3 regions of the Tessaracoccus sp. ZS01 genome follow, and region 3 is predicted to be linked to each of the others. Evidence: riboswitches for the same ligand, from Rfam matches in the RefSeq annotation. Region 3 holds a riboswitch; each other region holds the start of a gene.
The links. Region 3 has a riboswitch for thiamine pyrophosphate ahead of C3E87_RS09060 (thiamine ABC transporter substrate binding subunit). Riboswitches for the same ligand answer to the same signal wherever they lie in the genome.

Region 1 (3,239 bases), on a different contig from region 3:
AGCGAGCGGGTCTTGTATACGCGCACCGCCCACAGCCAGGCATCCAGTCGGGTCATGCGCTGATCCTAATCGCCCGGTCAATGGGCCTCGGGGAGGCCCGGTACGGTGGCGACGAGAGACCTGCCAGAAAGGAACCCCATGACCAGAAAAGCCATCGTCACCGGCCACAGCAAGGGCCTCGGTGCCGCGCTCGCCTCGCAGTTGGAGGCCGACGGCTGGGCCGTCCTCGGCGTGTCGCGCTCTGCCGGCGCCCAGGTGGACCTGGGGTCGGCGTCGGAACTGGAAGCGTGGCTGGAATCCGGCGCACTCGCGGAGTTCCTGGCGGGCGCCTCGGACATCATCCTGATCAACAACGCGGGGGCGGTGTCGCCCATCGGCTTCGTGGGCACGCTGGACCCGGCGGAGATCGAGCGGTCGGTCAACGTCAACGTGACCGCTCCCATCATCCTGACCGACGCCGTGGTGCGGCTGCGTACCGCTGGGGCGCCTCTGCGCGTGGTGCACATCAGCAGCGGGGCGGCGCGCCGCCCCCACGCCACGTGGAGCACCTACTGCGCGGGCAAGGCCGCCGTCGACATGCACGCCGTGGCGCTCGCCGAGGAGAACCTCGAGGGCGTGCGCGTGGCCTCCATCGCCCCGGGCGTGGTGGACACCCAGATGCAGGAAGCCATCCGCGGCACGGACTTCCCGGCGCGAGACCAGTTCCAGGCACTGAAGGACGAGGGCCGTCTGTCATCGCCAGACGAGGCGGCCCGCAGGATCATCACGCTGCTCAACCGCGCAGACTTCGGCGAGAAGGTCATCGCGGACGTCCGCGACGCCGGCTGATTCACTTCTTGTCGACTGCCTTCTCCAGCTCCGCCTTGTTCATCTTCGAGCGGCCCTCAATGTTCTTGCGCTTGGCCTCTTCATAGAGCTGGTCCCGGGTACGGCCACCCGGCCCCTTGTGGGAGCGGAGGCCACCGCGTCGGCCTGACGAGATGTCCTCCCGGGACAACCTGCTGGATTCCTTCGCCTCGCCTGCCCGAGCGCGCTCCTTGTTCACTGTGCGGGCGGCGATCTCCTCAGCCGTGTCCTCGTCCTCGCCGCGCTCCTCGAGGCCCTCCTTGATGTGCTCGTACTGCCGTTCGCGCTTGGCGCTCCATGCCTTGGGGCTCATCTCCACCTCCTGCTCGGGTCCTTCAACGCTACGGCGGCGTTCCACGTCCGGCTACCCCCTTTAGCGCGGGCCGACGGTGGGCTAGGGTGCTGCCATCCACGCGGGTGCCCTCGGCAGAGGGCTGAGATGGGGCTGATGCGGCCCGGACCGTCCGAACCTGTCCGGGTCATGCCGGCGAAGGAAGTGAACCATGTCACACACCCTTGCAATGCCCACCACCGCGCCCCCGCGGACGCTGCCTCCTGAGGGAAAGGCTGCGCTCCGCGGCGGCGTCCTGGGCAACTACGTCGACCAACTGCACATCTTCCTGCCACTCGTCGCGCTGGCCCCGGCCCTGACCGTGCTCGCGGGGCCGCATGCCGCGGCCACCACCGGCGCCATCGTCGTGATGGCGATGCTGCTCGGCCGCCCCATCGGGGGCATGGTCTTCGGCCAGATCGCCGACCGCCTCGGCCGCACCACGACGACGAAGGTCGCCATCGCCGGCACCGCGGCGTGCACGTTCGGCATCGCGGCCGTCCCCACACACGAGTCGATCGGAGGCGCGGCGATCATGATCGTCATCGCCCTGCGCTTCCTCGGCGGCATCTTCATCGCCGGGGAGTACTCAGCGGCGATCCCGCTCGCGATGGAGTGGTCGAAGCCGAGGCGCCGCGGCCTGTTCTCCGGCCTGATCATGTCGATGGCGCCGTGGGCGCAGGCCACCATCGCGTTCGCCACGGGCATCCTGCTGGTGGCGCTCGGGGCCGAGGACTACGCGGCCTGGGGCTGGCGGGCCTCCTTCGCGGCGGGCGGCCTGGCGTCGGTGGGGATGCTGATCTACTACGGGCGACACGTCACGGACGCGCCGGTGTTCCACCGCAGCCGCGCCACGGGGCGCAGGCTCGGGCTGCTGGAAGTGCTGACCGGCGCCTACGCACCCGCGTTCTGGCAGATGTTCGGCCTGATGAGCGGTTTGTGGTTCCTGACCAACACCACCGTGATCATGCTGACGCCCCGGCTGGGCACCGACGTGGGGCTGGCGCCCACGAGCGTGAGCCTGGTGATGGGGTGCGCCGCCGTCGGTCAGGCCATCGTGATGGGTGTCACGGGGCACCTTTCCACCGTGCTGGGCCGCCGGCGGTTCTTCGTCATCTGGGGAGTGCTCGCGGCGGTGTCGGCGCCGCTGTTGTGGCTGGCGATCATGAGCGGCCCGGCCGTGTGGCTGATCGCCGTGTGCGCCGTCGCCCTGCAGGTGCTGACCGTCACTGCCTACGGCCCAGTGGGCGCGTACCTGTCGGAGCGCTTCCCCACGGCCGTGCGGGCCACGGGTTACGGCACGGCCTACAGCGTGTCCATCGTCATCCCGGCCCTGTACCCCTTCTACCTGCCCACGCTGGAGGGCTGGTTCGGGCGCGACACCGCCGTCGTGGGCCTCATGGTGTTGGGCGGCGCTCTCGTCGCGGTGTGCGGCGCGGTGGGCCCGGCCCTGCGGCCGCGGGAACTCACAGACGACCTCGAGGCTGTCGCCTCCCGTCAGGTGGCCGCATGATCGCCGACGTCATCACGGCCGTGCGCGAACGGGCACCGCTGGTGCACTGCCTGAGTGCGGCGGTGTCGATGAACTTCGTCGCCGACGCCCTGCTCGCCGCGGGCGCGCGGCCCATGATGACCGAGACGTTGGAGGAGGCGCCGTCGATGGTGGAGGTGGCCGACGCGCTGCTGATCAACCTCGGCACCCTCTCCTCCGACGGTATGGCGGGCATCCCCGCCACCGTCGCCAGGGCCCACTCGCTGGGCACTCCCTGGGTATTGGACCCGACGGCGGTGGGGATCGCGCCGGTCCGCACGCCGCTGGCCCGCCGGTTGCTGTCCGAGGCGCCGGCCGTGGTCCGCGGCAACGCCTCGGAGATCCTGAACATCGCGGGCACCGGGGTGACGGGGCGGGGCGCCGACACCGCGCACACGCCTGAGCAGGCTGCGCAAGCGGCGACCCTGTTGGCTCGGGCCTCCCACGCCGTCGTCGCGGTGTCGGGAGCGCGCGACCTCATCACCGACGGTGAGCGCAGGATCGGCGTCACCGCCGGGCACGCGCTGTTGA
Region 2 (3,239 bases), on a different contig from region 3:
GGCGACGGCGTCGTCCTGGAGGAGTGTGTCGCCGGAGGTGGCGACCATGACGGGGTCGAGGACCACGACGCCGAACTCGGCGCGCCGCTCCTCGAGCAGGTCCGCGACGACGCCCGCGACCTCGGCGTTCGAGAGCATGCCGAGCTTGGTGGCGGCGACAGGGAGGTCGTCGAGCACCGCCTCGATCTGGCTGCGCACGAAGGCGGGGTCGACGGCGCGGCCCTCGCGCACGCCCTGCGTGTTCTGGGCGGTCAGGCCGGCCAGCGCGGCGGTGCCGTAGACGCCCAGCGCGTGGAAGGTCTTGAGGTCGGCCTGGATGCCGGCGCCGCCGCTGGGGTCCGAGCCGGCGATGCTGAGCGCGATCCTGGGTGTGGTCATCGGGTCCTCCAGAGCGACATGAGTTCCTTGGCTGCGGCCAGCGGGTCCGGGGCGGTCATGATGGCGGACACGACGCAGATGCCATCCACCCCCGTGTCGATCACCCAGCGGGCGTTGACCTGGTTGATGCCGCCGATGGCGACGGTCTTCGCACGGCCGGCCGTCTCGCGCACGATCTGTTCGGCGCCCTGCAGCTCCAGCGGCGGTTCGGTGTCGGTCTTGGTGCTGGTGTTCCAGATGGGCGACAGGCCCAACACGTCGGCGGTCTGGTGGCGCAGTTCGGTGCGCAGTTGCTCGCTGTTGGAGATGGACAGGCCGATCATCAGGTCCTGCCCGAGCCGCCGTCGGGCCTCCGCGATGTCGCCGTCGCTCTGCCCCATGTGGAAGTGGAGGCCGAGGTCCGCGGCGATGTCGAGGCGGTCGTTGACGAAGATGGCGGCGCGGTGGCCCGTGGCGTCGAACACGCGCTGGGTGGCGTCGACGCAGGCCTGCGTGAGGTGGAGGAACTCGACCTCCGACATGTGCTTGTCGCGCACCTGGACGACTCCGGCGCCGCCCAGCACCGCCTGCTCGATGATTCGCGGCACCCTGTCCGGGCCGCCCGCGAGCTCCGTGTCCGTGACGACGTAGAGCCGCCAGTCCACCTGTTTGGCCAGTTTCTTGTGGGCCTGCATCAGTCCTCCTCGACTGTGACGAGTCCTTCCACATCTGCCGGCGTCAGCGCGTGCAACGCGTCGAGCCAGAGGGTGCGGAAGGTGCCGGGGGCCGAAGCCCCCCGGGCAGCGGCGATTCCGGCCGCCCCGAAGATGGCGTGTGCGGCGACCACGGCGTCGTGCCGGTCCGCTTCGCTCTCGGCGACGGCGAGGCAGGCCGCGACGGTGGCGCCCAGCGCGCAGCCGGTGCCGATCACCAGCGGCATGAGGGCGTCGCCGCCCGTGACCCGGGTGATCCGGCCGGCCGACACGATCACGTCGACCGGGCCGGAGATGGCGACGACGGCGCCGGTGGTGGCGTTGAGTTCGCGGGCGGTGCCGACGGCGGCCTCCACCTCGTCGGTGGCGTCCACGCCGCGGCCACCGGCCGACGTGCCGGCCAGGCCGAGGACCTCGGAGGCGTTGGCGCGGATGGCGGCGGGCCGGTGGGCGAGGAGGTCGCGGGCCAGTTGGGTGCGCACCGGCAGGCCGCCGACGGCGACCGGGTCCAGCACCCACGGCTTTCCCGCGGCTGCGGCGGCGGGGGCGGCGAGGCGCATGCCGGCGTGCTGCTCCGCCGAGCCGTTGCCGACGTTGATCAGCAGCGCCGACGCGAGGCCGGCGAAGATCTCCGCCTCCTCGGGCAGGTCGATCATGGCGGGTGCCGCGCCGACGGCGAGCAGCACGTTGGCGGTGATCTCGGGCACCACGGTGTTGGTCATGCAGTGCACCAACGGGGTGGTGGCGCGGACGGCGCTGAGGACGTCGGCAATACCGGTCATGGATTGCTCCCTTCGCTAGAACGACCTAGATCAGGTGACTACGGGTGTGTTCTCAGCCCCTCCTGCGGGGCACCCCGGCTTCGCCCCGACCCTACCAGTGTCGCCTGACGGTCAGCGGGCCACGGCGTCCCGGGCGGCGACGAACGCCGCCACCGCCGCGTCCATGTCCTCCCGGGTCAGGGCGGCGGACAACTGGGTGCGGATCCGCGCCTTGCCGCGGGGCACCACGGGGAACGAGAACGCGCGCACGTAGACGCCCCGGGCGAGGATCTCGTCGGCCATCTGGGCGGCCAGCGCCGCGTCGCCGATCATCACGGGGACGATGGGGTGGTCAGACTCGGGCACCTCGAAGCCCTCCTCGACGATCCGGCGGCGGAAGTAGGCCGTGTTCTCGCGGAGCCGGTCGAGCAACTCGGGCCGGGAGGCGATGAGGTCGATCACCGCGATCGCCGAGGCCGTGATGGCGGGGGCGAGCGAGTTGCTGAACAGGTACGGCCGCGACTTCTGGCGCAGCAACTCGACGATGGGCCCGCGCGCGCAGGTGAAGCCACCCGACGCGCCGCCCATAGCCTTGCCCAGCGTGCCCGTGAGGATGTCGACCCGCTCGGTCACGCCGAACAGTTCCGGCGTGCCGGCGCCGGTGTCGCCGATGAAGCCGACGGCGTGGGAGTCGTCGACCATCACCAGCGCGCCGTATTCATCGGCGAGCGTGCAGATGTCGTCGAGGGGCGCCACGTAGCCGTCCATCGAGAAGACGCCGTCGGTGGCGATCACCCGGTGGCGCGCGCCCTTGGCGGCCTCCAGTTGGGCGCGCAGGTCGTCGAGGCTCCGGTTGCGGTACCGCAGGCGCTGCGACTTCGTCAGCCGCACGCCGTCGATGATCGACGCGTGGTTGAGCTCGTCGGAGATGATGGCGTCCTCGGGCCCGAAGACGGTCTCGAACAGGCCGGTGTTCGCGTCGAAGCACGACGAGTAGAGGATCGTGTCGAAGCCCTCGGCGCCCTTCCGGAGGAAGCCGGTGAGCTTCGCCTCCAGATCCTGGTGCTGCGTCTGCGTGCCGCAGATGAACCGCACCGAGGCCATGCCGAAGCCCCAGCGGTCGAGCGCCTCCTTCGCGGCGGCGATCAGCTCGGGGGAGTCCGCAAGGCCCAGGTAGTTGTTGGCGCACAGGTTGATGACCTCGCCGCCGAGCGTGCCGACGTGCGCGGCCTGCGCCGTCGTGAGCGGGGCCTCCTCCTTGTACAGCCCCTCGTCGCGGAGGGCCTGGATCTGCTGGTTGATGTCATCGAGGAAGGTCATGGTGCTCCTGTTCGGAAAAGTAACTGGCGGGGATCCCATGCGGCGTGGTCAGTCCCACGTGAGGATGACCTTGCCGGACCGGCCATCT
Region 3 (3,239 bases):
TGACCCCGACGTAAGGAGTCCAGGTGCCAAGGTCCGCCATCCGCCGCTATCTGCGGTTGCTCGCGCCGGGCACCCAGCTGCGCGGTGGCCTGGATCGCATCCTGCTCGGCCGCACGGGTGCCCTCATCGTGCTGGGCAACAACACGAAGGTCCAGCAGGTCTGCTCGGGAGGCTTCCAGCTGGGCGTCGACTGCACCGAACAGAACCTCCGCGAACTCGCGAAACTCGACGGGGCGATCATCCTCACCAACGACCTCAGCCGCATCGTGGCCGCCGGCGTGCACCTCGTGCCGGAGGGCGACCTGCCCACGGCGGAGACGGGCACCAGGCACCGGTCGGCGGACCGCACCGCCCAGTCGGCCGGCGTGCCGGTGGTCACCGTGTCGGCCTCGATGAGCACCGTCTCGCTGTTCCTGGGCGGCCGGCGCCATCCCGTCGAGACCGTGCCGCAGGTGATCAGCCGGGCCAACCAGACGCTGGCCACCCTCTCGCGCGTGGTCACGCGGCTCACGGACCAGATGGAGCAGTTCACGCTGCTCGAGATCGGCGAGCAGGTCACCCTGCGCGACCTCACGCACGTCGCGCACCGCCTGGAACTCACCCGCAGGTTGTCCACCGAGATGCGGTTCCATGTGGACATCCTCGGGGTCGAGGGGAGGCTGGTCGCGCTGCAGCACACGGAACTGGCCAGCCACTTCGAGGGGGTCGCGGATCTGCTGACGGAGGACTACGCGCACAATCTGGCGGACCCCTCGGAATTCGACCTGCTGGCGCTGCACAACTTCTCCCCCGAGGAACTCTTCAGCGGCGGCCTGGTGGCGGAGCGGCTGGGGTTCGGGGCGAACGCCAACCTGGAACAGAGCCTGGAGACGCGCGGCGTGCGACTCCTCTCCCGGGTGGGCCGGTTGCCGGCGCCGATGGTGTCGAAGCTGGTGGGCAGGTACACGCTGCAGGAGATGTTCGGGGCCTCCGTGTCGCAGTTGATGGAGATCGACGGGATCGGCCCGCGCCGTGCGCGCCAGATCCGCGACGCTCTGCTGCGGATCACGGAATCCAGCGGTTCCTGACAGACGCCCGTCAGCCCCGAACCCCCTGCGGAGCGCTTCCCGGACTGCGCTATGGTGGACGCCGAACACAGGGGAGCGCCACCGGGGCGCTGAGAGTGCGGGAGGCCGCAGACCCTCAAACCTGATCCGGTTAGCACCGGCGTAGGGAGTTGGGAATTCTCCTCGGCATCCGCCGAGCCCTCCTCTTGAAGGAGCGGACATGAAGTTCTTCGCACACTCGGCCATCGCGGGCACCGCCGTGTTGGCGCTGGCGGCCTGCGGCGGCGCGGCCACGCCGGGGGGCACGGACAGCCCTGCGGGCGAGACGTCCGAGGCGGTCACCTCGTCGTCGACCCTGACTGTGGTGACCCACGATTCGTTCAGCCTGCCGGACGACCTCAAGGCCAAGTTCGCCGAGGAATCGGGTCTGGACGTGACCTACGTCCAGCCCGGCGACAGCGGCACCCTCGTCAACCAGCTCATCCTCACCAAGGATTCGCCGCTCGGCGACGTGGTGTTCGGCATCGACAACACCTACGCCTCGCGCGCCGCGGAGGAGGGTGTCCTCTCCGGTTACGAGTCTGAGGCCCTTCCCGAGGAGGCCGAGGCCATGGCCACCGAGGGCCTCACGCCCATCGACTTCGGCGACGTGTGCATCAACGCCGACAAGCGCTGGTTCGCCGAGCACGACGTGGCGATCCCGGCCACCCTCGACGACCTCCTGAAGCCTGAATACAAGGACCTCCTGGTCGTGACCCACCCGGCGTCCTCCTCGCCGGGCCTGGCCTTCCTGCTCGCCACCATCGGCGAGAAGGGCGACGGCTGGCTCGACTACTGGTCCGCCCTGGCGGACAACGGCCTGAAGGTCGCCTCGGGTTGGACCGAGGCCTACTACACGGACTTCTCGGGTGCCGACGGCGCAGGGCCCCGCCCGCTGGTGCTGAGCTACGCCACCTCCCCCGCGTACACCGTGGACGGGGACGAATCCACCACCGAGGCGCTGCTGGACACGTGCTTCCGCCAGGTCGAGTACGCCGGCGTCCTCGCGGGCGCCCAGAACGAGGAAGGCGCCCGCGCCTTCGTCGACTTCCTGCTCAGCCCCGATGTGCAGAGCGTGTTCCCCACCGAGATGTACATGTACCCCGCGGTGACCGACACCGAACTGCCCGAGGAGTGGGCCCGCTTCGCGCCGCTGGCGCCGTCGCCGGTGGAGGTCTCCCCCGAAGAGATCGACGCGAACCGTGACCAGTGGATCCGTGACTGGACCGAGGCCATGGGGTGAGATCGACCCTGGGTTGGCGGCTGGGATGGGCGCTGACGGCGCTCGTCCCGGCCGCCTTCCTGACGCTCTTCTTCGCGTGGCCCGCCGCCGCGCTCGTGCTGCGGGGGTTCCACGACGACACCTCATGGACGCTCGAGGGTTTCAGCTCAGTCTTCGACTCCCGCCGCACCTGGGGGGCCATCTGGTTCACCCTCGGCTCGGCCACCGCCTCAACGCTGCTGTGTCTGGTGCTCGGGTTGCCGGGCGCCTACCTCCTCTACCGCTGCCGGTTCCGTGGCCGCGACACCTTGCGCGCCCTCATCACCATCCCCTTCGTGCTGCCCACGGTGGTGGTGGGCGTCGCATTCGGCTCATTGCTGCGCCCCGACGGGCTCCTCGGCTGGCTCGGCCTGGCCGGCACCCCGGCCGCCATCCTCGCCGCGATGGTGTTCTTCAACTACTCCGTGATCGTGCGCACGGTGGGCACCCTCTGGGCGCGCCTCGACCCGCGCCTGGCCCAGGCCGCCGGCACTCTGGGCGCCTCTCCCCTCCGCACACTGCGCACCGTGACGCTGCCGGCGCTGACGCCGGCGATCGTCTCCGGCGCATCCCTGGTGTTCCTGTTCAGCGCCTCCAGCTACGGCATCGTGATGGTGCTGGGCCAGACCCGCTACCGCACCATCGAGACCGAGATCTGGTTCCTCACCACCCAACTCCTCGACCTGCCGTCCGCCGCCGCCCTGTCGATCACCCAACTCATCATCGTGTCCGCCGCTCTCTGGTTGAGCGGCCGCGCCCAGGCCCGCATGACCCGCGCCCTGAGGCTGCAACCCGACGTCGACTCGGAGCGCGGCCTCTCCCTGCGCCGCGACGGCCTGGCGCTCGGCCTGACGCTGGCCGTGGCCGTGGTGCTGCTCGGCCTCCCCCTCGCC

Region 1: it holds a riboswitch for thiamine pyrophosphate, as region 3 does, so the genes downstream of both, C3E87_RS12460 (MFS transporter) here and C3E87_RS09060 (thiamine ABC transporter substrate binding subunit) in region 3, are expected to answer to the same signal.
Region 2: it holds a riboswitch for thiamine pyrophosphate, as region 3 does, so the genes downstream of both, thiM (hydroxyethylthiazole kinase) here and C3E87_RS09060 (thiamine ABC transporter substrate binding subunit) in region 3, are expected to answer to the same signal.

What each region holds. Positions count from the first base shown of each region.
Region 1 is NZ_PQFE01000017.1:39,703-42,941, forward strand. Features, by position in the region: gene C3E87_RS12445 (RNA-binding S4 domain-containing protein) at 1-56, opposite strand, end outside; gene C3E87_RS12450 (SDR family NAD(P)-dependent oxidoreductase) at 139-828, shown strand; gene C3E87_RS12455 (plasmid stabilization protein) at 830-1,159, opposite strand; TPP riboswitch at 1,250-1,359, shown strand; gene C3E87_RS12460 (MFS transporter) at 1,350-2,690, shown strand; gene thiM (hydroxyethylthiazole kinase) at 2,687-3,239, shown strand, end outside.
Region 2 is NZ_PQFE01000015.1:47,898-51,136, forward strand. Features, by position in the region: gene thiD (bifunctional hydroxymethylpyrimidine kinase/phosphomethylpyrimidine kinase) at 1-378, opposite strand, end outside; gene thiE (thiamine phosphate synthase) at 375-1,052, opposite strand; gene thiM (hydroxyethylthiazole kinase) at 1,052-1,852, opposite strand; TPP riboswitch at 1,843-1,939, opposite strand; gene C3E87_RS11875 (glycine C-acetyltransferase) at 1,964-3,151, opposite strand; gene tdh (L-threonine 3-dehydrogenase) at 3,200-3,239, opposite strand, start outside.
Region 3 is NZ_PQFE01000008.1:17,951-21,189, reverse strand. Features, by position in the region: gene C3E87_RS09070 (AarF/ABC1/UbiB kinase family protein) at 1-3, shown strand, start outside; gene disA (DNA integrity scanning diadenylate cyclase DisA) at 24-1,067, shown strand; TPP riboswitch at 1,127-1,233, shown strand; gene C3E87_RS09060 (thiamine ABC transporter substrate binding subunit) at 1,267-2,328, shown strand; gene C3E87_RS09055 (iron ABC transporter permease) at 2,325-3,239, shown strand, end outside.